3 regions of the Sporacetigenium mesophilum DSM 16796 genome follow, and region 2 is predicted to be linked to each of the others. Evidence: riboswitches for the same ligand, from Rfam matches in the RefSeq annotation. Region 2 holds a riboswitch; each other region holds the start of a gene.

Region 1 (8,398 bases), on a different contig from region 2:
ATCCTCTGCAATCATTTGCAGATATAGATAATTCAGTGGAAAATTTGAGAAATACTGTTTTTACTATAGAAGGATGTTTAGAAAAAATTCATGTTATAGAGTCAATTTTGAACAAAACAAATAATAATTACTTTAAGATAAATTCAGATGACAAACCTATATACCATGCAGGAGCCTGTGTGATATCTAATTATTTAGTTACTTTAATGGATTTTGGTATTTCATTCTTTGAATCTATTGGCATAAAAGAAAAAGAAGCATTTGATGCTTTGTATCCTCTTATAGATGGGACAATACAAAATGTAAGAAATTTAGGCTGTAATAAAGCCATAACAGGCCCTATTTCAAGAGGAGATTACAAAACAATACAAGCGCATTTAAATGCTATGGAAAGTAGTATTCCAAGCAAAGTAGACTTTTATAAAAACATGGCTCTTATGACATTGTTACTATCATCAAAAGAAAAGCTCTTAGATGAGCAAAAAATACAAAATATAAAAAATATATTGGAGTAAGGAGATGGTAATAATGAATAAGAAGTTTACTGTTGCATCATTTAAACAAGCAAAGGAAAAAGGTGAAAAAATAACCATGCTTACGGCATATGATTACTCAATGGCAAAGTTAGTTGACGAAGCTGGAGTAGATAGTATATTAGTAGGTGACTCTTTAGGAATGGTTGTTTTAGGATACGAATCTACTTTGGAAGTCACTGTAGATGATATAATACACCACTGTAAGGCTGTTTCAAGGGGAGCAAAGAAGGCTCTTATAGTAGGGGATATGCCTTTTTTATCATATCATATAAATATAGAAGAATCAGTTAGAAATGCTGGAAGAATAATACAAGAAGGAAATGCCCATGCTGTGAAATTAGAAGGTGGGATAGAAATAATTGATGTAGTTAAGGCTATAACTAAGGCACAAATACCTGTTATGGGGCATTTAGGATTAACTCCTCAATCAGTTAATATGTTTGGAGGATTTAAAGTACAAGGGAAAAGTGAAGAACAAGCTAAAAAATTAATAAATGATGCAGTAGCACTTGAAGAAGCCGGAGCATTTGCTATAGTACTGGAAGCTATACCAGAAAAGTTAGCTAAGATTATATCTGAAAAAGTAAGCATTCCTACTATAGGTATAGGAGCTGGAAAGTATTGTGATGGACAAGTTTTAGTTATTCAAGATATGCTAGGAATGTTCTCAGATTTTACTCCTAAATTTGTTAAGAAATATTCTAATTTAAGAGAAGAAATAGTCAATGCTTCAAAAACTTATATAAATGATGTTAAAGAAACTCAGTTTCCAAGTAAAGAGCATACATTTGCTATAGATGAAGAGATAATAAATAAACTTTATGGTGAAGAAAAATGTTAGTAAAGACAATTGAAGAACTTCAAAAACTTATAAGAAAAGCAAAAAAGGAAGGAAAAGAAAAAATAGGATTTGTTCCTACAATGGGATATTTACATGAAGGCCATCTGTCTCTTATAGAAAATGCAAAAAAAGAAAATGACTTAGTTATAGTTAGTGTATTTGTAAACCCAACTCAATTTGGTCCGAATGAAGATTTTGATAATTATCCAAGAAATATTGATAGAGACTATAAAATATCAATAGATTCTGGAGCGGATATAGTTTTTGCACCGGAGTCAAGTGAAATTTATAAAGACAATGACTTTACATATGTTGAAGTAAATGGAGATCTTACTAATAAACTTTGTGGAGCATCTAGACCAGGTCACTTTAAAGGGGTTACTACTGTAGTTTGTAAGTTATTTAATATAGTAAAGCCTACTAATGCATACTTTGGACAAAAAGATGCTCAACAAGTGGCTGTAATTCAAAAAATGGTTGAAGATTTATATATTGATGTAAATATAATACCTTGCCCTATAGTTAGAGAAAAAGATGGACTTGCTTTAAGCTCTAGAAACGTTTATTTAAATGAGAATGAGAGAAATCAAGCATTAATACTTTCAAAATCATTGTTTAAAGCTAAGGATATGTTTGCAAATGGATGTAGGGATGTAAGGACTTTAAAAGACTTAATAGTGAAAAATATAAAAAGCCAGCCTTTAGCAAATATAGATTATGTAGAAATATTAGATTCTAAGTCATTTGAAAATATAGAATTTATAAATAAGGATGTTATAATAGCTATAGCTGTTAGATTTGGAAAAACTAGATTAATAGACAATATATATTTAAAAGTTTAGTGTATAATAAAGACTGTTGATAATTTTATCAGCAGTCTTTATTTATTCACACAAATTCCATAAATGTTTGGTAAAATAAGTATAGAGGTGATAAAATGTACAAAATTTTGGTAGTTGAAGATGACATTGATATACAAGAATTAATAAAAGAATTTTTAGTAAGTCAAGAATATGAAGTAGATGTAGCAAGCGATGGAATTGAAGGTATGAACATGTTTAACGAGAATGAGTATAATTTAGTAATGCTAGATATAATGCTTCCTAATATAGACGGGTATTCTCTTTGCAAGATGATAAGAGCCAAATCGGATGTTCCTATTATGATGTTAACGGCATTAGACGATGAAAAAGATGAGGTTAAGGGATTTGAACTAGGGGTTGATGATTATATTACAAAGCCATTTTCATTTAACATACTTATAAGAAGAGTTGAAGCTGTACTTAGAAGATACAACAAAGTAGACAAGCTTAATATTTTAAAATTTGAAGAAATACACATGGATGTAGATGCCTATAAAGTATATGTAGAAGAAAATGAAATAGAGCTTACTACAAAGGAATTTGAAATATTGAAGATGTTACTTGAAAACAGAGGCAAGGTATTAAGTAGAGAAGTTATGTTAGATAAGCTATGGGGATATGAATACTTTGGTGATGCAAGGGTTATAGATACACATATAAAAAACATAAGACAAAAAACGGGAATGCAATATATAAAAACTGTTAAAGGAATAGGATATAAAATTGATAAGTAATTTAATTAATAAAATAAAAAACAATATAGCTTATAAAATATTTTTTATAACTAGTACTTTGCTATTGTCTATGGCCTTTATAATTTATACAACTATGTATATTGAATTACCTAATTATTATTATAGATACAAAGCTGAGAGTTTAGAAAAAGGGGTTAAGAAATTAGTAGGTAAAGTAGATGGCTTAACATTTTTAGAATCAAAAGGGTTGTTAGATGAATTCTGTGAAGAATATAATGTGCAACTTACTATTTACGACTTAGAAGGAAATATTTTATATATACCTTTTAATATTATACAACTAGGTGGTATTTCGCAAGAACCAGCAACAGATTTATACAAAGAAAATCCAAATGAAAAATATATATATCTAGAAGCCTCTCCAGTAAAGTTCGAAGATAGAGTAACTGTGTTTAAGGTTAATGCAACACTACAACCTATTGATGAGGCAGCTACTGTAATTTTAAGGTTTGCACCTTATATAGGGGTAATAATATTGTTAATGTCTATTATAAGTGGATATATATACTCCAAACTAATATCAAAGCCCCTTATACAATTAAACTATGTAGCAAAGAGAATGATTGGTCTTGATTTTGATACAAAATGTGAAGTTTATTCTCAAGATGAATTAGGTCAACTTTCAAATAGTTTAAATGAACTTTCATTTAGTTTACAAAACACCATGAATGAATTAACACAAGCAAATAAAAAACTACGAAATGATATAGAAAGAGAAAGAGAACTAGAAGAACAAAGAAAGATATTTGTAGCTACTATATCACATGAACTAAAAACTCCTATAACTGCTGTAAAAGGACAACTTGAAGGAATGATATACAATATTGGTTCTTATAAAGATAGGGATAAATATCTTAAAAGGTCTTTTGATATTATGGAACATATGGAAAAACTAGTTTATGAAATGATGGAAATATATAAACTTGAGAGCACTGAATTTAAACCAAGTGTACAAAATATAAACATATCAAATATGGTATACGATATATCAAAGGGCTTTGAATACTTTTTAATATCTAAGGATCTAACTATAGTAAATAAAATACAAGATAACTTATATATAAAGGGTGATCAACAACTTATTAGAAAAGCAATATCAAATGTAGTTAATAATGCTGTAAAATACTCAAAAGAGAAAGAAAAGGTAATTATTAGACTATATGAAAGAGATAGTAACATAGTACTAGAGGTTTTAAATACAGGAGCGTTTATAGAAGAAGAAGAATTAACCAAAGTTTTTGAACCTTTTTATAGATTGGAGAAGTCTAGAAATAGAAATACAGGGGGAAGTGGACTAGGTCTTTATATAGTTAAAAAAATATTAGAGTTAAATAATATAAGTTATGAGTTAAAAAATGTAGAACAAGGTGTATTATTTACTATAATATTTTAAAAATTATGTTTACAAATTTACAAATTGTAGTATAATATAATTTAATAAAAATAAATACAAAAAGATAGAGGTCGCGTTATCAAATAGTACTATTGTGGAGATAAGCACAGTGAAACAATAGGAAAGGTGCTAACGCCGAAATGTATAAACGATGCTTTAAGTTTATATGTTGGTGTTGTGCAAAACATGTACAACATTGTCACAAAGAGATTTGTGGAGAGCTATCTTAAGTTCGTGAGTGCTAATAAACGTTTTTGAATTAGTATTTAAGAGCCTAAGGATAGTATATTCCTTGGGCTTTTTTTATTACGAAAATTAAGATGTTACTGCAAAATCTCCATTGTATTATAACTTATGGAGGTAATGATTATGATTGAAAGAGTAAATGGAACACTATACTTTGATGGATGCAACACTGTGGAGTTAGCTAAAAAATACAAAACACCACTATATGTAATTTCTGAGAGTATTCTTAGAGAAAAGGGAAGCGAAGTAAGAACTAGTTTTTTAAATAAATACGAAAATGTTAGAGCTGTTTATGCATCAAAGGCATTTTTGAATTTAGCCATATGTAAGATTGTACAAAGAGAAGGGTTAGGTTTAGATGTAGTATCTGGTGGAGAATTATATGTTGCTATAAGCGCTAATTTTCCTATGGAGGATATAATATTTCATGGAAATAATAAGTCAAAGGAAGAACTTATTATGGCAGTTCAACATGGAGTAGGCAGAATAGTAGTAGATAGTATAAGTGAACTAGAGTTGCTAGAAGAAATTTGCAAAAACTTAAATAAAGAAGCTAATATATTATTTAGGATTACTCCAGAAGTAGGCGCTAATACTCATAGATATATAAGTACAGGTCAAAAGGATTCAAAGTTTGGAATTCCATTACTTCAAATAGATGAAGCTATAAAAATAGCTATATACTCAAAGTATATAAATTTTAAAGGTATTCATTTTCATGTAGGATCTCAACTATTTTCAAATGAATCGCACTTAAAAGCGTTAAGAGTAGCTATAGGCTGGATAGAACATATAAAAAATGAATACAATTACGAAATAGAAGACCTAAATATAGGCGGAGGATTTGGTATAAAATACGTTGAGGGCGATATAGAAGTTGGTTTAAATGAGTTTTTAGAACCGGTAATGAAAGAATTAGAAGATGAGTTTGAAAGAAGAAATTTAAAAAGACCATGTGTAATAATAGAACCAGGGAGATGGTTTGTAGGAAGTGCTGGAATAACATTATACAATGTAGGAAGTATAAAAAATATAGAGGGTGTTAGAAAATATGTATCAATTGATGGAGGCTTAAGTGATAATCCAAGAGTAGCACTTTATGATGCTAAATACTCTGCAATAGTTGCTAATAAAGCAAATGCTATAGAAAAAGAAATAGTAACACTAGGTGGAAAATACTGTGAATCAGGGGATATACTTATTAAAGATATAGAGTTACCTATAGTAGAAAGAAATGATATATTAGCTGTATTAAATACAGGTGCATATAATGACTCAATGTCTAGTAATTATAATAAGGCACTAAGACCTGCTGTTGTTTTAGTAAGTGAAGGAAATAGTTATGTTATTAAAAAAAGAGAAAGCTACGAAGATTTAATATCTAAGGATATTGTTCCACCTTGTTTAATAAATCTAGATGAAGCTGCATATGACGAAATAATCTAAAGCCTTAATGTGGATTTTCCACAATAAGGCTTTTTTTGAGCAACGAAATTTTAATTATAAACATCTAATCCTACTCCGAGTAGGGAAGATAATGCAATCAAAGCAAAAAGAGCTATCATATAAACTCTATCAAAATCCTTACTAGCAATACTTTTCTCTACAGCATATATACAAAATAAAAGTATACTGCCTAATACAAATATTATATACCTCCCCATGCCAAAAGTATTAATAAAGGACTCAATAACATTGAAAAACGCATTAGAATTACTCATAAACCCCCCACCCCACCAAATATAATAATTAACAATTGATATAGAAATAGTTATATATTTAAAAATATTTAACTATATATAATACTATAAAAAGAATTATATATAGTTAAATATTTAAATATTGTAAAAAATCTGAAAATTCAAAAGGCTTGTTATACAATATTTTATGCAGGGGGAAGTAACTTGAGTCATATAAAAAACATAAAAATAGAAAATTTTAGAAAGCTAAAAAGTATAGAACTGAAAGATACAAAAAACATAAATATACTAATAGGAGAAAACAATAGCGGAAAGACTAGTATACTTGAGTCAATAATGTTTTTAGAATACCCGGAGGATATAAATAGATTAATTTTATTGTATAAAATAAGAGAAGTATTAAAAAATAACGAAAAAAGAAGTTGGTATAAATCATTTATAAATATGTTTAATAAAGAATTGGAGACAAAAAATATATCTTTTAGCGCTCAAGTTGAAAATAAAAAAATACAAATAAGTATAGGTGGGTACGAAGAATATTTATTTAGATTAGTAGATGAAGAACTGCCTATATCAGTATTTAGTGGGAAATATAAGTTTACTATAGATGATAAAAAATATGAGAAGAACTTTTCACTAAGAGAAGATAATTACGAAATTTTATATAAAGACAACAATTTATTTATTCCTATGAAGTATATATCTCCTATAGATCATTATATTCAAAATAGATATGTTAATTATATAAGCAAATCTATAAAGCTAGGAAAAAAACAAGATATATTGGAAATGATGAAAATATTTGATAAAAATATTGATGGTTTTGATTTAATAACAGAAAACAACACTACATCTTTATACATTAATCATAAGATAAATGGAATTTTACCTATATCTGCATTTGGAGATGGAATAAAAAAGGCTATAACAATATCATCTTCAGTAGTAGAAGCTGTAGATGGAGTATTACTTATAGATGAAATAGAAACAGCTATACATGCAAGAGCCCTTAAGGATTTTTTTAAATGGCTTATGGAAATATGCAATAGATATAATACACAGATATTTTTAACTACACATAGCATAGAAGCCATAGATGCACTAATAGAAGGGGGCATAGACTATATTGATGATATTGCATGTTATAGATTAGAAAGTGATAATAATGATACCTATGTTAATAGGTTTTCAGGGGAGCAATTATATAGTATAAGATCTAATATGGGTTTGGATGTGAGATAGTATGAGATATTATTATTTTTTAGTTGAGGGTCCTCATGATGAGGCTGCTATTGGAAAGGTACTTCAATTATTAGGATTAAGACAGATAAGAAATAAGGAAGAAATACCTTATATATGGCAAGGGTTAATCCCAAATAAATATCCTTTTGTAGAGGGTAGATTGGAAAAAATAAGTCCTATTCCAGATTTTTATAAGTCTGATAATGTATGTGTTGCAATAAAAGCAGCTTTAGGAGAAACGAGAATAATATCAGAACTAAATAATACTGTGTCAATAATGCAAAGAGAACAATTAAAGCAATTAAATGGAATATTAATAGTATGTGATGCAGACAATAAGAGCGCAAGTGAAAAGTACAATGAGTTCATATTAAATATAATAAAAAGAAAAGAATTAAATTTTGATGAAACATGTTTTACAAATAAAGAAGGCTATTTTAAAGATATAAAAATAAAATGTGACATGTATGTATTCCCTAATAATAAAGATTGTGGAACTCTTGAAGATATATTATTAGAAGGTGCAAAGATTCAATATGGGAATTTATTAGAAAACGCCGTAAACTATATAGAAAATGTTGATGATAATTACAAAAGTAAATTATCCATATCAAAACATAAAAAAGCAATTATAGGAAGTATGGCTAGTATTTTAAATCCTGGAGTTGCAAATCAAGTTTCTATAAAAAATGATAAATGGATAGATTATAATAATATATTTAAAAGTGAAAAAACAAAGAGTTTATATAATTTCATCGAAAACTTTATAAAGGATTGATTTAATCCGCATAAATAGATTATGACATGTCTATTTATGCGGAT
Region 2 (8,398 bases):
GGGATGCTTGAAGGAAAGTGTCATTAGTAGTTATATCAATATCTAATATGTTTTCTAATTTTCCATCTTCTATTGAATATTGTCTTTTTAGGAATAATTCGCCTTCTTCTTCTCCAACCTCTGTTTTATAAGATACTTCACCTAGTCTTGACTCATAATATAAATTGGCAACACGAGATCTCCAATCTATTATAAGTGGTATATCGTCTTCTGCCCTAAATAAAGATGTTTTTCCAATATACAATTTCTCTGTTTTTTCACTACCCTTGGATCTAAAATCCATTCTAGCAAAGTATGGTTTGTTCTGAGCTCTAGTTAATGCATCGAAATTTCTTTCTGCTGTGTCTAAAAACTGTGTATTTAACATTATACTTATGTAGTTTTCACTGGCATCTTGATCTTCTAAATTTCTCATGGCATCTTTTATATTTTGTCTATATAAATTTTGATAATCCTTTGTGGCTTTTAAAGTTGTTTTTATATAGTCTATTGTATAATCCAATCTTTCTACTTCTTCCTTATAGTTAGGATGTTTTTTTACAGACATCTTATCTCCTTCCAAAATCTATTATTTCTACTACACTATTATATATCTTCTTTTACAATGTGTGTATTAAGTTTTTCCAGTAAATTAAAAAAACTCCTTGGTATTCCTAAGGAGTTTTTTCATTCATCAGACGACTATTAACTTTATTACTAAACAATCTATATATAGTTGCAGTTATTGGAACACTGAAAAGCATCCCAACAATTCCACCTAATCCACCACCTATTATTATTGAAGTAAATACCCAAATCCCTGGAAGCCCTATACTCGACCCTACTACTTTAGGATAAATAAGGTTGTTTTCTAATTGTTGAAGTATAATTATAAAAATCAAGAACAATAAAGCCTTTATTGGACTTACTGTTAACATCATAAAAACTCCTAATGCTGCACCTATATATGCACCGACAACTGGAATTAATGCAGTGGCACTTATAAAAGCTCCAACTGTAACAGCATAAGGGAATCTAAATATAAACATTCCAATAGTACATAAAAGCCCAATTATAACCGCTTCCATACATTGACCTACAATAAAATTTGAAAATGCATCATTAGTAACATGAAAAACATAGTTTATCTTCTTTATAGTTTTATTATTTAAGAATGCCTTCATTACCTTTTTTATCTGCATTAATAATTTCTCTTTACTTATTAGTAGATAAATAGCAAATACCATTGCAATAAGGAAATTCATCAAACTACTAGTTAAAGAGCCTACAAATGACAAGGTAGAATTTAAAATCCCTGTAAGTATACCAGATGTAACAGACATAACATTTCCTAAAATTGCATCAATATCTATTTGCAATGTAGATAATGCATTTTGGACTACCTCATATCTATAGCTATTAGTGATAACAAAATCCTTAACACTTTCTAAAGCTTGTGGGATTGCAGATACTATAACTGAAACTGCATTGACAAATTCAGGTATTACTATTAAAGCTACTATTCCTATTATCCCTATAATTATCAGTATTGATAAAAGAATACAAACAATTCTTCTAGATTCTTTTATAATTTCATTATTTGATTTGGGAAAATATATTTTTTCTAATTTCTTCATTAATATGTTCAAAACATAACCTATAGCTAACCCAAGAACTAGTGGTGAAGCTACGTTTCCAACGTTTCTCAATCCTAATAAGATATTCTCAGAGTACTTCACTAAAAGGACTAAACATGCTGCTAATAAAAAATATTTAGCTATATTTATAAATGTTTTACTATCATTCATTAAATTTCCCCCTCTTCACTATTATAAAAGTAGCATATTAACATATATATTTCAATTCATTTTCATAACTTTTAGAAATATTATAGTAACTAAAAAAAGAGCCACTTGATACCTATTATCTCATGGCTCTTTTAAAAACTATTTATAATTTATCTTTCATATACAAATTGTCCGTCTACCATTGTCTTTTCAACTTTAACATCTTTTATATCTACTTCATCTATAGTAAATATATCTTTATCTAAAACTATTAAATCAGCTACATATCCTGGCTTTAATCTTCCTTTAAAGTCTTCTTTGAATTCATTAAAAGCACTACCATATGTGTATGCATCAATAACATCTTCTAGTTCCATCTTTTCATTAGGATAAAGGCCTCCCTCAGGACTTTGGTCCAATCTCATTCTAGTTACTGCACAGTATATATTAGGGAATGGGTTGCAGTTTTCTACTGGAGAATCTGAACTCATACTAATTGGAGCACCTAATTTGTATAAGGTATTAAAAGCATATGATGTAGATGCTAACTCTTTTCCTACACGATCTTCTACTATTTGAATATCATAGTCTAAGAAAATAGGTTGATACATAACAGGTATATTTAGCTTAGCAATTCTATTTAGCTGTTCCATACTACTTATTTGGCAATGAACAATTCCATGACGAAGGTTGTTATTTCCGTCTTTCATGGTTTTTTCATAGGCATTTATAACACTTTCTACAGCTCCATCACCAATTGCATGAGTTGCTACCCTAATTCCATTTTCTGTTGCTAAGTCAACTAAATCTTGTAATTGTTCATCACTTAATGCTGCTACGCCCCTAACTCCAGGAGCATCTTTATAATCATCTAACATTAAAGCTGTTCTAGCACCTAGTGAACCATCTTTGAATAACTTTAGTGCACCCTTTGATAAGAACTTTTCATCATATGCTCCATATTTATGCTCAGTTTGCAGATATGTTTTGAAATCATTTATATCTTGGAAATTATATTGATAACCATATCTTAACTTAGTTTTTTCGTCAGCATATATATTATTTATAATATCAAACATTTTCTTAAATTCTTTGCTCATAATGTCACATGATTGAATAGACGTTATACCAACACTTAAAGCGTAATTTGCGCCTAGTAAAAATTCTTTTTCTATATCTTCATCACTTTTATTAGGTATAGCTGAACGAATTAAAGCAGTGGCATTTTCGTTAAATACTCCATTTGGCTTATTATCATCTCCAAGTTCAATTACTCCACCATCTACAACAGTGTTTTCATCTACCCCTAACATCTCTACAGCCTTACTATTTCCTACTGCAACGTGTATACATACTCTATCAAATACTATTGGAATTTCTGTAGATATTTTATCTAAATCAAATCTATTTATTAATCTCTTTTCACCAGATACAAAATAATCTTGATTCCATCCACGGCCATATAATGCAGTTAGTCCTTTATTTTCTTTTATATACTTTCTACCTATTTCAATAATATCATCTATTGATCTTGCACTTGTTAAATCACATGAGCTTATTGAATCTCCAACTGATGCAATATGCAAATGACTATCGTTAAACCCTGGTAAAACAGTTTTTTCTTGTAAATCTATAATGTTATCAGAATTGTTTTTTAGTATTTCTTCATTAGTCCCAATTTCCTTAATAACTCCATTTTCAATTAAAACTGCTTCACAAAAATTATTTTTTTCGACATATATTTTTCCGTTTTTTAAAATTGTAATCATAAGACAATCCCCCTATTGAATGTTTCTTCTAGCTTTATTTTTTCTATCAAAGTATATATAAAATATTATACCAATTGCTGGAACAAGTAACCCTATTATTGAAGTTTGAGGATCTTCGATAAATGTATTTACCATTAACCCTAAGAATACTAAAGTTGTTAATATTACTGTAACAGGATATCCAATTACTTTGTAAGGTCTTTCAGCAGTTGGGAACTTTCTTCTATAAATCATAACTGCATATACCCCTAGTGTATTAAACAACATTCCTGAGAATACAACTAATGAAGTTAACTGATTTAAGTCTCTTAATAATACTAATACAATAGATATTATACATTGTACTATTAAAGCATTATGAGGAACTTTGTGTACAGGGTGTAATTTTTTAAAACTTTCAAAGAAGTGACCTTCTTGGCTCATTGCATAATACATTCTAGGGAATGCTAATATACATCCATTTAAAGCTCCAAACATTGCTATTACCATGCCTACTATAACTAATATACTACCTGTATTTCCCATTAACTTTTGTGCTGCATGTGTTCCTAAGTAATATTCATTGCTTGCTATTAAACTTTGAATTTCTTCAAAAGGTATAACTCTGTATATAGAATAATTGAATAATGTATATAATATCGTTATTGAAACTATTGATATAATTATTGCAAGAGGTAGGTTTTTCTTAGGGTTCTTTACCTCTTCAGCTACAGTATTTAAATTTGTCCATCCTTCATATGCCCACAAACTTGCAACAACTGCAAAAGCTACCATACTAATAATTGCTCCGAAGTTAAAATCGCCAGTTACTGGAGCTAAACTTAAATCAGGTGTTACCTTTCCAAATATAAGTCCTAAAACCATTATAATTCCAATAGGTATTAATTTTGCAACCATTGATATATTTTGAAGTCTAGATCCGAATTTAACGCCAAAATAATTTACAACTGTTAATATTATTATAAGTGCAATAGCAACAAATTTAACTGTCCATTCTCCCATAGGAAGTATTGCAGTTAAAGCACTTGGAAGTGCAATTGCCAGTGCTGCAATAGAACCAGGCCCTGCTATTAACCAGTTATTAAAACCACTTAAAAAACCAACTATAGGTGAATATGCTTTACTTAAATATACAGTAAGTCCTCCAGCTCTTGGGTCTGATGCACCGAGTTCTGCGTAACAAATACCACCTAATAACGATATTACTCCTCCCAAAACCCAAGTCAATAAGGCTAGCCCTAAACTCATTCCAGTTCTCATTAATACATATGAACCTAGATAAAATATTCCAGAACCAACCATTATACCGCCTAAAATACTTACTCCACCAAATAAACTAATTTCTTTTTTAAAACCCGAATCCCCACTTTGAATTTGTTGTGATTGTGCTGAGTTATTGTTCATTGTTTTCCTCCCATTTTCTTCCATATTAAAAAATTGTAATAAAAAAACACCTAACAGGCTTGTCAGGTGCTTATGTAAACATAGCAAAGCTAAAGACAATCCTCTCTCCTTTCTGGCTCAATGTGAGATAGCACAACATCAAAGTATCGAGCATATACAATGATGACAGTCCTGTACCTATTTGATACAGACCCAGCAACAGACTTTGGTATCTGATGCTTCGGCGGTGGCTCCTTTTACTATATGTCATAGGTTCCCGACCTCGATATAGTTACTCTTAACAACCGCGCCTCTACCTCACCCTTAAGGATGAGGATTTTTATGAAGTTTTGATTTTTTATAGCTTAACACTATATTAATATGTTGTCAACATTTTCTATATTACTATTTGTTCTAAATGTTCAAATAGTGAATTTTATTTCCATTTTGTTCCACTAGCTTTTTAAGGCCGTCAAAAGCAATCCAAACTGTCGCTGTATTTTCATTAGGATGAACACCAAGTTTTTCTTTATTTATCAAATCTCTATCAAATACAACCTCAACTAAATGATCTTCATCATTTACAACACCTAGAGGAGTTACGGCACCTTTACTAAGGTTTAAATATTTTGATAGTCTTTCTTCAGATGCAAAACTCAAACCAGTAGTCCCAAGTTGCTCTCTTATATTTTTTAGGTCTGCTTGCTTGTCCTTGTTTAGTACAACAAGAAAATGTCTTTTTCCCTTTGCATCTCTAATAAATAAATTCTTGCATACATCTCCATGATCAGAAATACCTAAATCATCCATTTCCTCTATTGTATAAACTGGTGGATGGTTTGTCACCTCGTATGAAATGTTTAATTCATCAAGTTTTTGAAATACCTTTTGTTGCTGTTCCATGTTATCCCTCCTATTTAATAAAATTCCCTAATACTATTATAACCTTTATTCCCAATTAATGGTACTTATATACTAATATTATATTCAATATAATCTAAATCTCTTTTACAGAAAATCTTAAAACAGTTTTTAACTTAGAACTCTCTGTTTTTCTTGGATCTGATAGATATATTTCTCTGTGAAGTTTACTAGCTCTTGTATACCCATTTTCATCACAAAACTTCTCCATTTTATCAAAGCTTTCAGGCTCATCATCAAAACTTCCTATGTGCATAATTTGACAACTTAATCCATCAGTTATTTCACCAAATACTAATTTATCAAGAAATGGATTTGACTTTTTCTTTTTTGTTTGTTCTAAAAATTTCTCAAATAATTCATTTGTCAAAAAATCTGGTTGTCTTATCATTATTGTGTATTTAAAATTATCCTTATCAGTTGCTGGCTTTGTCTTATCAATTAAGTCCCAAATTCCCTCAAGTGGAAAAACTGTATATTCATAGTATCCATTTGGAACGTAATTGCTTTTATATGACATTTTAACAGCATAACTTACACTATATAATGCTTCTGTTGCCTTTGCAAATTCCTCATTATTTGGGTTTCCACTACCACTAACCATTATATATGGCATCTTAGGAACATCAATAATTGTTGGCGTTGTTTTTGGTACATAAATGTGCTTATATGTTTTTCTATACTCTATCTTTTGGCTCATATTTGCGCTCCTTTGTATATTTTTAAGCGTTTTAATCTCTAGTTTATTATAACATAATTTGGAAATCCCTAACCTATATCTGTTAATAACTTTATACACTAAAAAGCGCCAGCACGATTAATAATAACCTTACTGGCACTTTATCAAATATTACTGTTCACTTTTTAGTGCTTTCCAGAGAGATACACATGCAAAAATCATTACAAAAATAAATGGGAACGCCGCAGCAACTGAAGCTGTTTGAAGTGCCTTTAATCCTCCTGCAAGAAGTAATGATGTTGCAAGAAGTGATTGAATTATACCCCATATAATTTTCTTTGAATTTGATGGATTAAGGTCTCCATTAGAGCTAAGCATTCCTAAAACAAACGTAGCAGAGTTTGCTGATGTTATAAAGAATGTGCATAACAAGAATATTGCAATAACTGAAAGTATTGTTCCTAATTTATAGTGACTCATAACAACAAAGAACCCTGTTTCAGGAAAAGCTGCAATATTTTTTAATGCTTCTATATCTAAAACACCATTAATTCCTAAATTTAATCCCATTGTTCCAAATGTAGCAAACCATATAAATGATGCTATTGATGGTGCAACTATAACACCTAAAATAAACTCTCTTATTGTTCTTCCCCTTGATATTCTAGCTATAAAAGTTCCTACAAATGGAGCCCATGCAATCCACCATGCCCAGTAAAAAATTCTCCAACTATTTAGCCATGAATTATCTCCAAAGGCTTCGATTTGTAAGCTATCTTGTATTATAGTCCCTAAATATGAACCGAGTCCATTAGTTAATGAATTTATTATTTTTACTGTGGGTCCTATAATTATTGCCAATAACAATAAACCAAATGCTAAATATAAATTTATATCTGATATTATTTTAATTCCTCTATCAATTCCATCAACAGCCGACCATATAACAATTACAGTTATAACTAAAATTATTATCATCTGAACTATTTGATTTTCAGGAATTCCAAAAACATATTTTAATCCGCTATTTATCTGCAAAGTCCCTATTCCAAGTGATGTTGCAACTCCTGCAACTGTTGCAAATACTGCTAAAACATCTATTGTTTTTCCAATAGGTCCCTTTACCCCTTTTTCCCCAATTAATGGCTCAAATATACTACTTATAAGACCTGGCTTGTTTTTTCTAAACTGAAAATATGCAAGTGCAAGACCTATAATAGCGTAGTTTGCCCATGGGTGAAATCCCCAGTGCATAAATGATGCTTTCATGGCAAAATTTGCTGCTTCTACAGTTCCAGGTTCTATTCCCGGTGGAGCTATAAAGTGTGAAATTGGCTCTGCTACACCCCAAAATACAAGGCCTATTCCCATTCCTGCTCCAAATAACATTGCAAACCATGAAGCTGTATTGTAGTCTGGTTTTGAATTATCAGGTCCAAGTTTTATGTTTCCATATTTACTAAATGCTAACACTAAAGCAAATATTACAAATATTAGCATTGATAATAAATATGCCCATCCAAAATTGTTACTTAAAAAACTAAGAAGTGCATTAGCTGTGTTACTAAAACTATCCTTTGCCAATATAGCCCATAATACTATACTAAATGTAATAGCTAAAGAAATATAATAAACTTGCTTATTAGGCTTTTCTATCTGTGTAGGCGTTCCCATATAATCTCCCCTTATCTTACAATAGGCATCGCCTTATAGGCGACGCCTTTTGATTGTAATAAATTATATTTTTACCTTAAATACAGTTTGATCGTTTATTTCAGTAGCTAGTGCATCTAATGCTACACCTACTCTATGGTAACGTAATTTCCATTGCTCATCCTTAGTTGTACTTGGGTCTCCTAATGGATAAGGTATTGAAATTG
Region 3 (8,398 bases), on a different contig from region 2:
GGCCTTTGAAAACAGCCACACTGTTGTATTTGTCTTTGATGAAGATAAACTAATTGGCTTTGGTCGTGCAATTTCAGATGGCGCTTATCAAGCTGCTATATACGATGTAGCAGTAGTACCACAATATCAAGGGACAAAGATAGGTAGTACAATTGTAAATAGCATTGTAGAACGTATACCACAATGTAACTTTATATTATATGCTGCCCCTGGCAAAGAAGTTTTTTATGAAAAACTTAATTTTAAAAAAATGAAAACAGGAATGGCCTTATTTCTTAACCCAGAGAAAATGAAGAAAAATAATTTTACTGAATAAAAGTTATATTTAGTTTATATCTAAACTATAAATTATTACATAGTTGTTAATGAAATAAAGGGGTGAGTTTCGTGATATTTAAGTTAATAGAACCAAATCTTGAAATAGAAAAAGAATACAATGAGTATATAGACGAGTGGGAGAAATTAGGAGAAAATATTATTCCGTCTGCATCAATAAGAAGTAATTTTATTTATAAGGATTTAATAAATAAATGGAGTGAACAAAAAACTAATAAAGCATATGACAAAGGTTTTGTCCCAGCTTCAATATATTTTTTAGTAGATGAAAATAAGAAAATTTATGGTTCTTTACATATAAGGCATGAGTTAAATGATTATTTACTAAACCATGGAGGGCATATAGGTTATGGAATAAGGCCTTCTGAACGTAGAAAAGGATATGCAACTCAAGCACTTGCGTTAGCACTATCAATAGTAGAAGGATTAGGTATGAAAAGAGTATTAATTATTTGTAATAAAAAAAATATTGCATCAGCAAGAACTATAATAAATAATGGCGGAGTATTAGAAAATGAAGTTACTAAAGACGGAGAAACAACTCAAAGATATTGGATAGAAATATAGTATTAAGTAGCTAATGAAGTATTTAGGATAGGGGGATAACATGAATTTTTCATCGTTTAGAAAATTAGATTATATAATATTTTATATAATCTCTGTAGTTTTACCTGTAGTTCAAGTATATAATATATCGTTTAATATTATAATTGGGATATTGATATTGAGTACAATACCTGCTTTTATTTTAGGAACTATAACAAATTTAATATTTAGAAAAGATAAAAGTCAGTAAACATTAGCTACAAAAAAATTTAAAATGGGGTGATTTTGTGATTGAAACGGATAGATGTATATTAAGGTCCTTTGAAGAAAAAGATTTAGACTCATTCATGATTTATAGAAATAACGAAGAGTGGATGAAGCATCAAAGTTTTAAGAATTTAACTAAAGATGAATATAGAGAAGCATTATTAGTTCCTTTAAATGTTGAAAATGGAATTCAACTTGCTATTGTTCATAATACCACAGATAATCTTTTAGGAGATTTATATCTAGTAAAAAAAGAAAAAACTATTACAATTGGATATACTATTGATCCAGTTCATTCTCGAAAAGGATATATAAGTGAAGTTTTGAAAGTATTATTACCAAAACTTAAAGCAGAATATTCCGGCTGTGAAATAATAGCCATGACTGAAAAAGAAAATATTCCTTCTAAAAATTTGTTGCTTAAATTAGGTTTTGTATATGATGGATGGATAGATAAATGGCAGTCAGAAGTTTATGTTTATTAAACTGATTAATATATAAAAAGGGGAGCGGTTTATATGGATAAAAATTATACAGAAATTAACTCCAAAATTTTTGATAAGTGGGTTGAGGAAGGCTGGGAATGGGGCCAACCTATTAGCCACGATATTTTTGAAAAAGCTAAAAATAATGAGTGGTTTGTCTTACTGACACCTACCAAACCAGTACCAAAGGAATGGTTTGGTGAAATGAAGAATAAAAAAATATTAGGGTTAGCTTCTGGTGGTGGTCAGCAAATGCCTATATTTACTGCATTAGGTGCAAAGTGTACGGTATTGGATTACTCAGAAAAACAATTGTTAAGTGAAAATGAAGTAGCGAAAAGAGAAAGCTACGATATTAAAACAGTTAGGGCGGATATGACAAAGCCTTTGCCTTTTGAGGATGCGTCCTTCGACTTGATCTTTCATCCAGTTTCTAATTGCTATGTTGAGGATGTTCTTCCTATATGGAAAGAATGTTATAGGGTGTTAAAAAAAGGCGGAATATTATTATCAGGACTAGATAATGGTATTAATTATATTTTCAATGACGAAGAAACAAAGGTAACCTATAAATTGCCATTTAACCCGCTAAAGGATAATCAACAGTATGATGATTCAATAAAAAATGACTGGGGAATTCAATTCTCACATACCATTGAAGAACAAATAGGTGGACAATTACAGGCAGGATTTATGCTAACAGATATATATCAAGATACAAACGGTGCAGGTAAACTACATGAATTCAATATACCAACTTTCTATACAACGAGAGCAATTAAAAAATAGGATTATGAATATAGGCTAAAATAATCAAAAAATATATTATGATTAAAAAATCAAATATGAAACAATATTGACAATATATGGATAAAAATATATAATAAAAACATAGGATACTTCAAAAATTACAAATAAAAACAACAATAGGAATGTGACGTAACTAGACATAAATAGAGGTGCGAAGGAAATGGGTAACTTTTAGGTGTTAAGGAGAAGAGCCTCCGATACTAAAGGTGAATGATTTCTTTGCCGAAAGAATGTATTTGTTCTTAAGTATGTTCTTGGTTATAGAGCACAAAGCCCTATGATTGCCATAGATTGTTATGGAGAGCTATTTATGTAATGAAAATAAAAATTTTCATTACATAAATAGCTTTTTTAATTTCTAATATTTTCTAAAAACTTCCATGAAATTAATTGACAAAATATAACTGTAGATATATAATTAGATTAAGAATATTGAGAATATTATAAAAACAATAATTAACATAAATAGAGGCGCAAAGGAAAGGGGTAACTTTTAGGTGTTAAGGAGAAGAACCTTCGATACTAAAAGTGAATGATTTCTTTGCCGAAAGAATATATTTGTTCTTAAGTGTATTCTTGGGTATAGAGCAGAAATGCCCTATAACTGCCATAGATTATTATGGAGAGCTATTTATGTAGTGAAAATAAAGATTTTCATTACATAAATAGCTCTTTTAAATTATAAGAAAATTAACTACATATACATATATTAAATTGCGGTATTTTCTGAAAATTACGACTGTAAAAATATGATTGACAAACTTTAGACAATGATTTACAATAAATTCAAGTAATAAATAAAGATTATGAATAAAGGAAAAATTAAAAATTATCATAAATAGAGGTGCGAAGAAAAGGGTAACCTTTAGGTGTTAAGGAGAAGAACCTCCGATATTAAAGGTGAATGGTTTCTTTGCCGAAAGAATATATTTGTTCTTAAGTGTGTTCTTGGGTATAGAGCAGAAATGCCCTATAACTGCCATAGTTTATTATGGAGAGCTATTTATGTAGTGAAAAGAAGGGTTTTCATTACATGAGTAGCTTTTTTCTATTGCAGGAAAAAGTACTGGAAATCTTTCAACGTCTTTTATTCATAACCACAAACAATATAGTCCAATAATCAAAGGGGGAATTACAATGGAATTTTGTTTTTCAAAAGAGCATAACATGCTCCAAAAAATGTATCAGGAATTTGCTGACAAAGAGGTTAAACCTTTTGCTCAAGAGGTAGATGAAAAGGAAGAATTTCCAATAAATACTGTTAAAAAATTAGCGAAATATGGCTTTATGGGAATACCTTTTCCTAAGAAATATGGCGGTCAAGGTGCAGATAATTTAGCTTATGCTATGGCAGTAGAAGAATTATCTAAGGTTTGTGGAACTACTGGGGTAATAGTTTCAGCTCATACTTCATTATGTGCAGCACCTATATATGAATTTGGAACAGAAGAACAAAAACAAAAATATTTAACTCCACTTGCAAAGGGAGAAAAATTAGGGGCATTTGGATTAACTGAACCTAATGCAGGAACAGATGCTGCTGGACAACAAACTACAGCAGTTTTAGATGGAGATGAATACATATTAAATGGTTCTAAGATATTTATAACTAATGCTGGATATGCTGAAACTTACATAGTTATGGCAATGACAGATAAATCTAAAGGAACAAGAGGAATATCAGCATTTATAGTTGAGAAGGGAACTGAAGGATTCAGCATAGGAAAACAAGAGCACAAACTTGGTATAAAAGGGTCTGCAACTTGTGAACTTATATTTGAAAACTGCAGAATTCCAAAAGAAAACTTACTTGGTAAAGAAGGTAAAGGCTTTGGTATAGCTATGAAAACGCTAGACGGTGGACGTATAGGAATAGCAGCTCAAGCTTTAGGTATAGCTCAAGGAGCAATAGATGAAACTGTTTCTTATGTTAAAGAAAGAAGACAATTTGGAAAGCCAATATCATACTTCCAAAATACTCAATTCCAAGTTGCAGATATGAGCACTAAAACTGAAGCAGCAAGATTACTTGTTTACAAGGCTGCTAAAGCTAAGGATAGAGGAGTAGCTTATTCTTTAGAAGCTGCAATGGCGAAATTATATGCTTCAGAAACTGCAATGGAAGTTACAACAAAGGCAGTACAACTACACGGTGGATATGGATATACAAGAGAATATCCAGTTGAAAGAATGATGAGAGATGCAAAGATAACTGAAATATATGAAGGAACTTCAGAAGTTCAAAGAATGGTTATATCAGCAAACGTACTTAAATAAATAGGGGGGATTAAAGATGAATATAGTTGTTTGTATAAAACAAGTACCAGATACTACAGAAGTTAGACTTGATCCTAAAACAGGAACATTAATAAGAGATGGGATACCAAGTATAATAAATCCAGATGATAAGAGTGGACTTGAAGCTGCTTTAAGACTTAAGGATGAAATAGGAGCTCATATTACAGTAATTACTATGGGACCAGCACAAGCTGAAGAAGCATTAAGAGAATCATTTGCAATGGGTGTAGATAGAGCAATACTTTTAAGTGATAGAGCATTTGCAGGAGCAGATACTTGGGCTACATCAAGTACAATAGCAGGAGCACTTAAAAAATTAGATTATGATCTTATAATAGCTGGAAGACAGGCAATAGATGGGGATACAGCACAAGTTGGACCTCAAATAGCAGAACATTTACAAATACCTCACGTAAGTTACGTAGAAGATCTAGATGTATATGAAAAAGATCTTGTATTAAAAAGAGTATTTGAAGATGGATACCACAAAATAAAAGTTAAAACTCCATGTCTTATAACTACATTAAAGGAAATGAATGAGCCTAGATACATGAGTGTAGGAGGCATATTTGATGCTTATAGAGAAAAGCAAGTAGAAATATGGAATGTTAATGATATAGAAGTTGATATGGCAAATATGGGTCTTAAAGGTTCTCCAACTAAAGTTAAAAAATCATTTACTAAGGGAGCAAAATCTGCTGGTAAAGTATTTGATGTAGATGCAAAAGAAGGAGCACAAATAATAGTTGAAAAACTAAAGGAAAAATACATTATATAACTTAAGGGGGGCTAAATATGAGTATTTCAGAATATAAAGGCGTTTGGGTTTTCGTAGAGCAAAGAGATAAAAAAGTTCAAAGTGTATCAGTAGAACTTTTAGGAAAAGGAAGAGAAATAGCAGATAAATTAGGTTCTAAACTTACAGCAGTAATATTAGGCCACGAAATAAAAGCTAAGGCAAATGATCTTATACAATACGGAGCGGATGATGTAATCGTAGTAGATGATAAGGCACTTGATATATACATGACAGAACCTTATACAAAAGCACTTACAATTCTTATAAATGATAAAAAGCCTGAAGCTATGTTAATAGGAGCAACTGCAATAGGAAGAGACTTAGCACCTAGAGTTTCTGCTAGAGTACATACAGGACTTACAGCAGACTGTACTTCACTTGATATAGATGAAGAAACTAATAACTTACTTATGACAAGACCAGCATTTGGTGGAAATATAATGGCTACAATAGTTTGCCCAGATCACAGACCACAAATGACTACAGTAAGACCAGGGGTTATGCAAAAGCTTGCTAAAGATGAAAGTAGATCTGGAAACATAGAAGAATTTATGGTTGAATTTACAGCAGCAGATATGAATGTTGAAATACTTGAAGTTGTAAAAGAAGAAAAGCAAAAGGTTAATATAGAAGAAGCTAATATATTAGTTTCTGGTGGTAGAGGAGTTGGAACTAAAGAAAACTTCACACACCTAGAAGAACTTGCAAAACACCTTGGTGGAGTAGTATCAGCTTCTCGTGCTATGGTAGATGCTGGAATAATGGATAGCGCAAGACAAGTAGGTCAAACAGGTAAAACAGTAAGACCTGACCTATATATAGCTTGTGGTATTTCCGGGGCAATACAACACGTAGCAGGTATGGAAGAATCTGAATTTATAGTAGCTATAAATAAAAACCCTTCTGCACCAATATTTGAAATAGCTGATGTTGGAATAGTAGGAGATGTAAACAAAGTAATACCAGCTCTTATAGAAGAATTAAAATTATCTAAAGAAAGTGAAGAAGTAGCTGCAACTGTTTAATAAATAAAGGGGGCTATAAATATGAAATCAGTTATAAGAATGAGAATGAGTATGCATGATGCTCATTACGGTGGAAATTTAGTTGATGGGGCTAGAATGCTTAATTTATTTGGGGATGTAGCAACAGAACTTTTAATATTAAATGATGGAGACGAAGGTCTTTTTAGAGCATATGATTCTGTAGAGTTTTTAGCTCCAGTTTATGCAGGAGACTATATTGAAGCAGTTGGAGAAATAGTTGAGTATGGGAATACATCAAGAAAAATGGTATTTGAAGCTAGAAAGGTTATAGTTCCAAGACCAGATATAAATGATTCAGCTGCAGATGTACTTACAGAGCCAATTGTTGTATGTAGAGCAAGCGGAACTTGTGTAGTCCCAAAGGATAAGCAAAGAGGCTAAGGGGGGAATATTATGGAAAAGTTAATAATAACTGCGGCTATATGTGGAGCAGAAGTTACTAAGGAGCACAACCCTAGTGTTCCTTACTCAGTAACTGAAATAGGTGAAGAAGCAGAAAAAGCATACAAGGCAGGGGCTAGTGTTATTCACCTTCATGTTAGAAATGATGATGGAACTCCAACACAAGATATAAATAGATTTAGAGAATGTATAGAAGAAATAAAAAGAAGATGCCCAGATGCTATAATTCAGCCATCTACTGGTGGAGCTGTTGGAATGAGCAATGCAGAAAGACTTCAACCAGTTAATTTAAGTCCAGAAATGGCAACTCTTGATTGCGGAACTTGTAACTTTGGTGGAGATGATATATTTGTAAACACTGAAAATACAATAAAAGAATTTGGAGAAAAAATGATAGAACTTGATATAAAGCCAGAAATTGAAGTATTTGACAAAGGTATGGTAGATATGGCTTTAAGACTTCAAAGAAAAGGATACATAAAAGCTCCAATGCATTTTAACTTCGTAATGGGAGTAAATGGTGGAATTAGTGCAACTCCTAGAGATTTAGTATTTATGAGAGAAAGTATACCTCATGATGCAACATTTACTGTAGCAGGTATAGGAAGAAGCGAATTTGAAATGGCAGCACTTTCAATAATTATGGGTGGCCATGTAAGAGTTGGATTTGAAGATAATGTTTATATATCTAAAGGAGTTTTAGCAAAATCAAATGCTGAACTTGTTGAGAAGGTAGTAAGAATAGCAAAAGAGTTTGGAAGAGAAATAGCAACTCCTGCTGAAGCTAGAAAAATTCTAGGACTTAAGGAGGTAGCATATGAACAAAATTGTTAATGCTAACGACTTAAAAGAATTAATAAAAGATGATATGACTATAATGATAGGCGGATTTTTAGGTTGTGGTACACCTGAAAAACTAATAGATTTAATAATAGAAATGGATGTAAAAAACCTAACTATTATAGGTAATGACACAAGTTTTGTTGATAAGGGAATAGGTAGACTTATTGTAAATAATCAAGTAAAGAAGGTTATAGCTTCTCACATAGGAACTAATCCTCAAACAGGAAAGCTTATGAATGAAGGAGTTTTAGATGTTGAACTTTCTCCTCAAGGAACACTTATTGAAAGAGTAAGAGCAGGTGGATTTGGCCTTGGTGGAATACTTACTCCAACTGGAGTTGGTACTTTAGTTGAAGATGGCAAAGAAAAACTTAATATAAATGGAGTAGATTATTTACTTGAACTTCCTTTAAGAGCAGATTTAGCTTTAGTTAAGGGAAGCATAGTAGATAGCTTTGGAAACACATTCTATAAAGGAACTACAAAAAACTTCAATCCTTTAATAGCTATGGCAGCGGATACTGTAATAGTAGAAGCTGACAGTGTAGTTAATGTTGGAGAAATAG

The links. Region 2 has a riboswitch for lysine ahead of BS62_RS03015 (APC family permease). Riboswitches for the same ligand answer to the same signal wherever they lie in the genome.
Region 1: it holds a riboswitch for lysine, as region 2 does, so the genes downstream of both, lysA (diaminopimelate decarboxylase) here and BS62_RS03015 (APC family permease) in region 2, are expected to answer to the same signal.
Region 3: it holds a riboswitch for lysine, as region 2 does, so the genes downstream of both, BS62_RS10810 (acyl-CoA dehydrogenase) here and BS62_RS03015 (APC family permease) in region 2, are expected to answer to the same signal.

Annotation. Positions count from the first base shown of each region.
Region 1 covers NZ_JCANUR010000011.1:41,387-49,784, forward strand. Annotated here, with positions in the region: gene BS62_RS09870 (Rossmann-like and DUF2520 domain-containing protein) at 1-515, shown strand, start outside; gene panB (3-methyl-2-oxobutanoate hydroxymethyltransferase) at 529-1,377, shown strand; gene panC (pantoate--beta-alanine ligase) at 1,371-2,219, shown strand; gene BS62_RS09885 (response regulator transcription factor) at 2,315-2,974, shown strand; gene BS62_RS09890 (sensor histidine kinase) at 2,964-4,388, shown strand; lysine riboswitch at 4,446-4,620, shown strand; gene lysA (diaminopimelate decarboxylase) at 4,758-6,080, shown strand; gene BS62_RS09900 (hypothetical protein) at 6,131-6,355, opposite strand; gene BS62_RS09905 (AAA family ATPase) at 6,539-7,576, shown strand; gene BS62_RS09910 (DUF3226 domain-containing protein) at 7,578-8,354, shown strand.
Region 2 covers NZ_JCANUR010000001.1:592,037-600,434, reverse strand. Annotated here, with positions in the region: gene helD (RNA polymerase recycling motor HelD) at 1-547, opposite strand, end outside; gene BS62_RS03025 (AI-2E family transporter) at 654-1,787, opposite strand; gene BS62_RS03020 (amidohydrolase) at 1,937-3,535, opposite strand; gene BS62_RS03015 (APC family permease) at 3,548-4,939, opposite strand; lysine riboswitch at 5,060-5,242, opposite strand; gene BS62_RS03010 (prolyl-tRNA synthetase associated domain-containing protein) at 5,333-5,821, opposite strand; gene BS62_RS03005 (GyrI-like domain-containing protein) at 5,916-6,539, opposite strand; gene BS62_RS03000 (glycine betaine uptake BCCT transporter) at 6,690-8,192, opposite strand; gene grdH (betaine reductase selenoprotein B) at 8,256-8,398, opposite strand, start outside.
Region 3 covers NZ_JCANUR010000013.1:31,646-40,043, forward strand. Annotated here, with positions in the region: gene BS62_RS10785 (GNAT family N-acetyltransferase) at 1-316, shown strand, start outside; gene BS62_RS10790 (GNAT family N-acetyltransferase) at 388-903, shown strand; gene BS62_RS10795 (hypothetical protein) at 944-1,132, shown strand; gene BS62_RS10800 (GNAT family N-acetyltransferase) at 1,170-1,634, shown strand; gene BS62_RS10805 (class I SAM-dependent methyltransferase) at 1,668-2,423, shown strand; lysine riboswitch at 2,581-2,759, shown strand; lysine riboswitch at 2,903-3,082, shown strand; lysine riboswitch at 3,276-3,454, shown strand; gene BS62_RS10810 (acyl-CoA dehydrogenase) at 3,582-4,721, shown strand; gene BS62_RS10815 (electron transfer flavoprotein subunit beta) at 4,738-5,520, shown strand; gene BS62_RS10820 (electron transfer flavoprotein subunit alpha/FixB family protein) at 5,538-6,566, shown strand; gene kal (3-aminobutyryl-CoA ammonia lyase) at 6,588-6,968, shown strand; gene kce (3-keto-5-aminohexanoate cleavage enzyme) at 6,981-7,823, shown strand; gene atoD (acetate CoA-transferase subunit alpha) at 7,807-8,398, shown strand, end outside.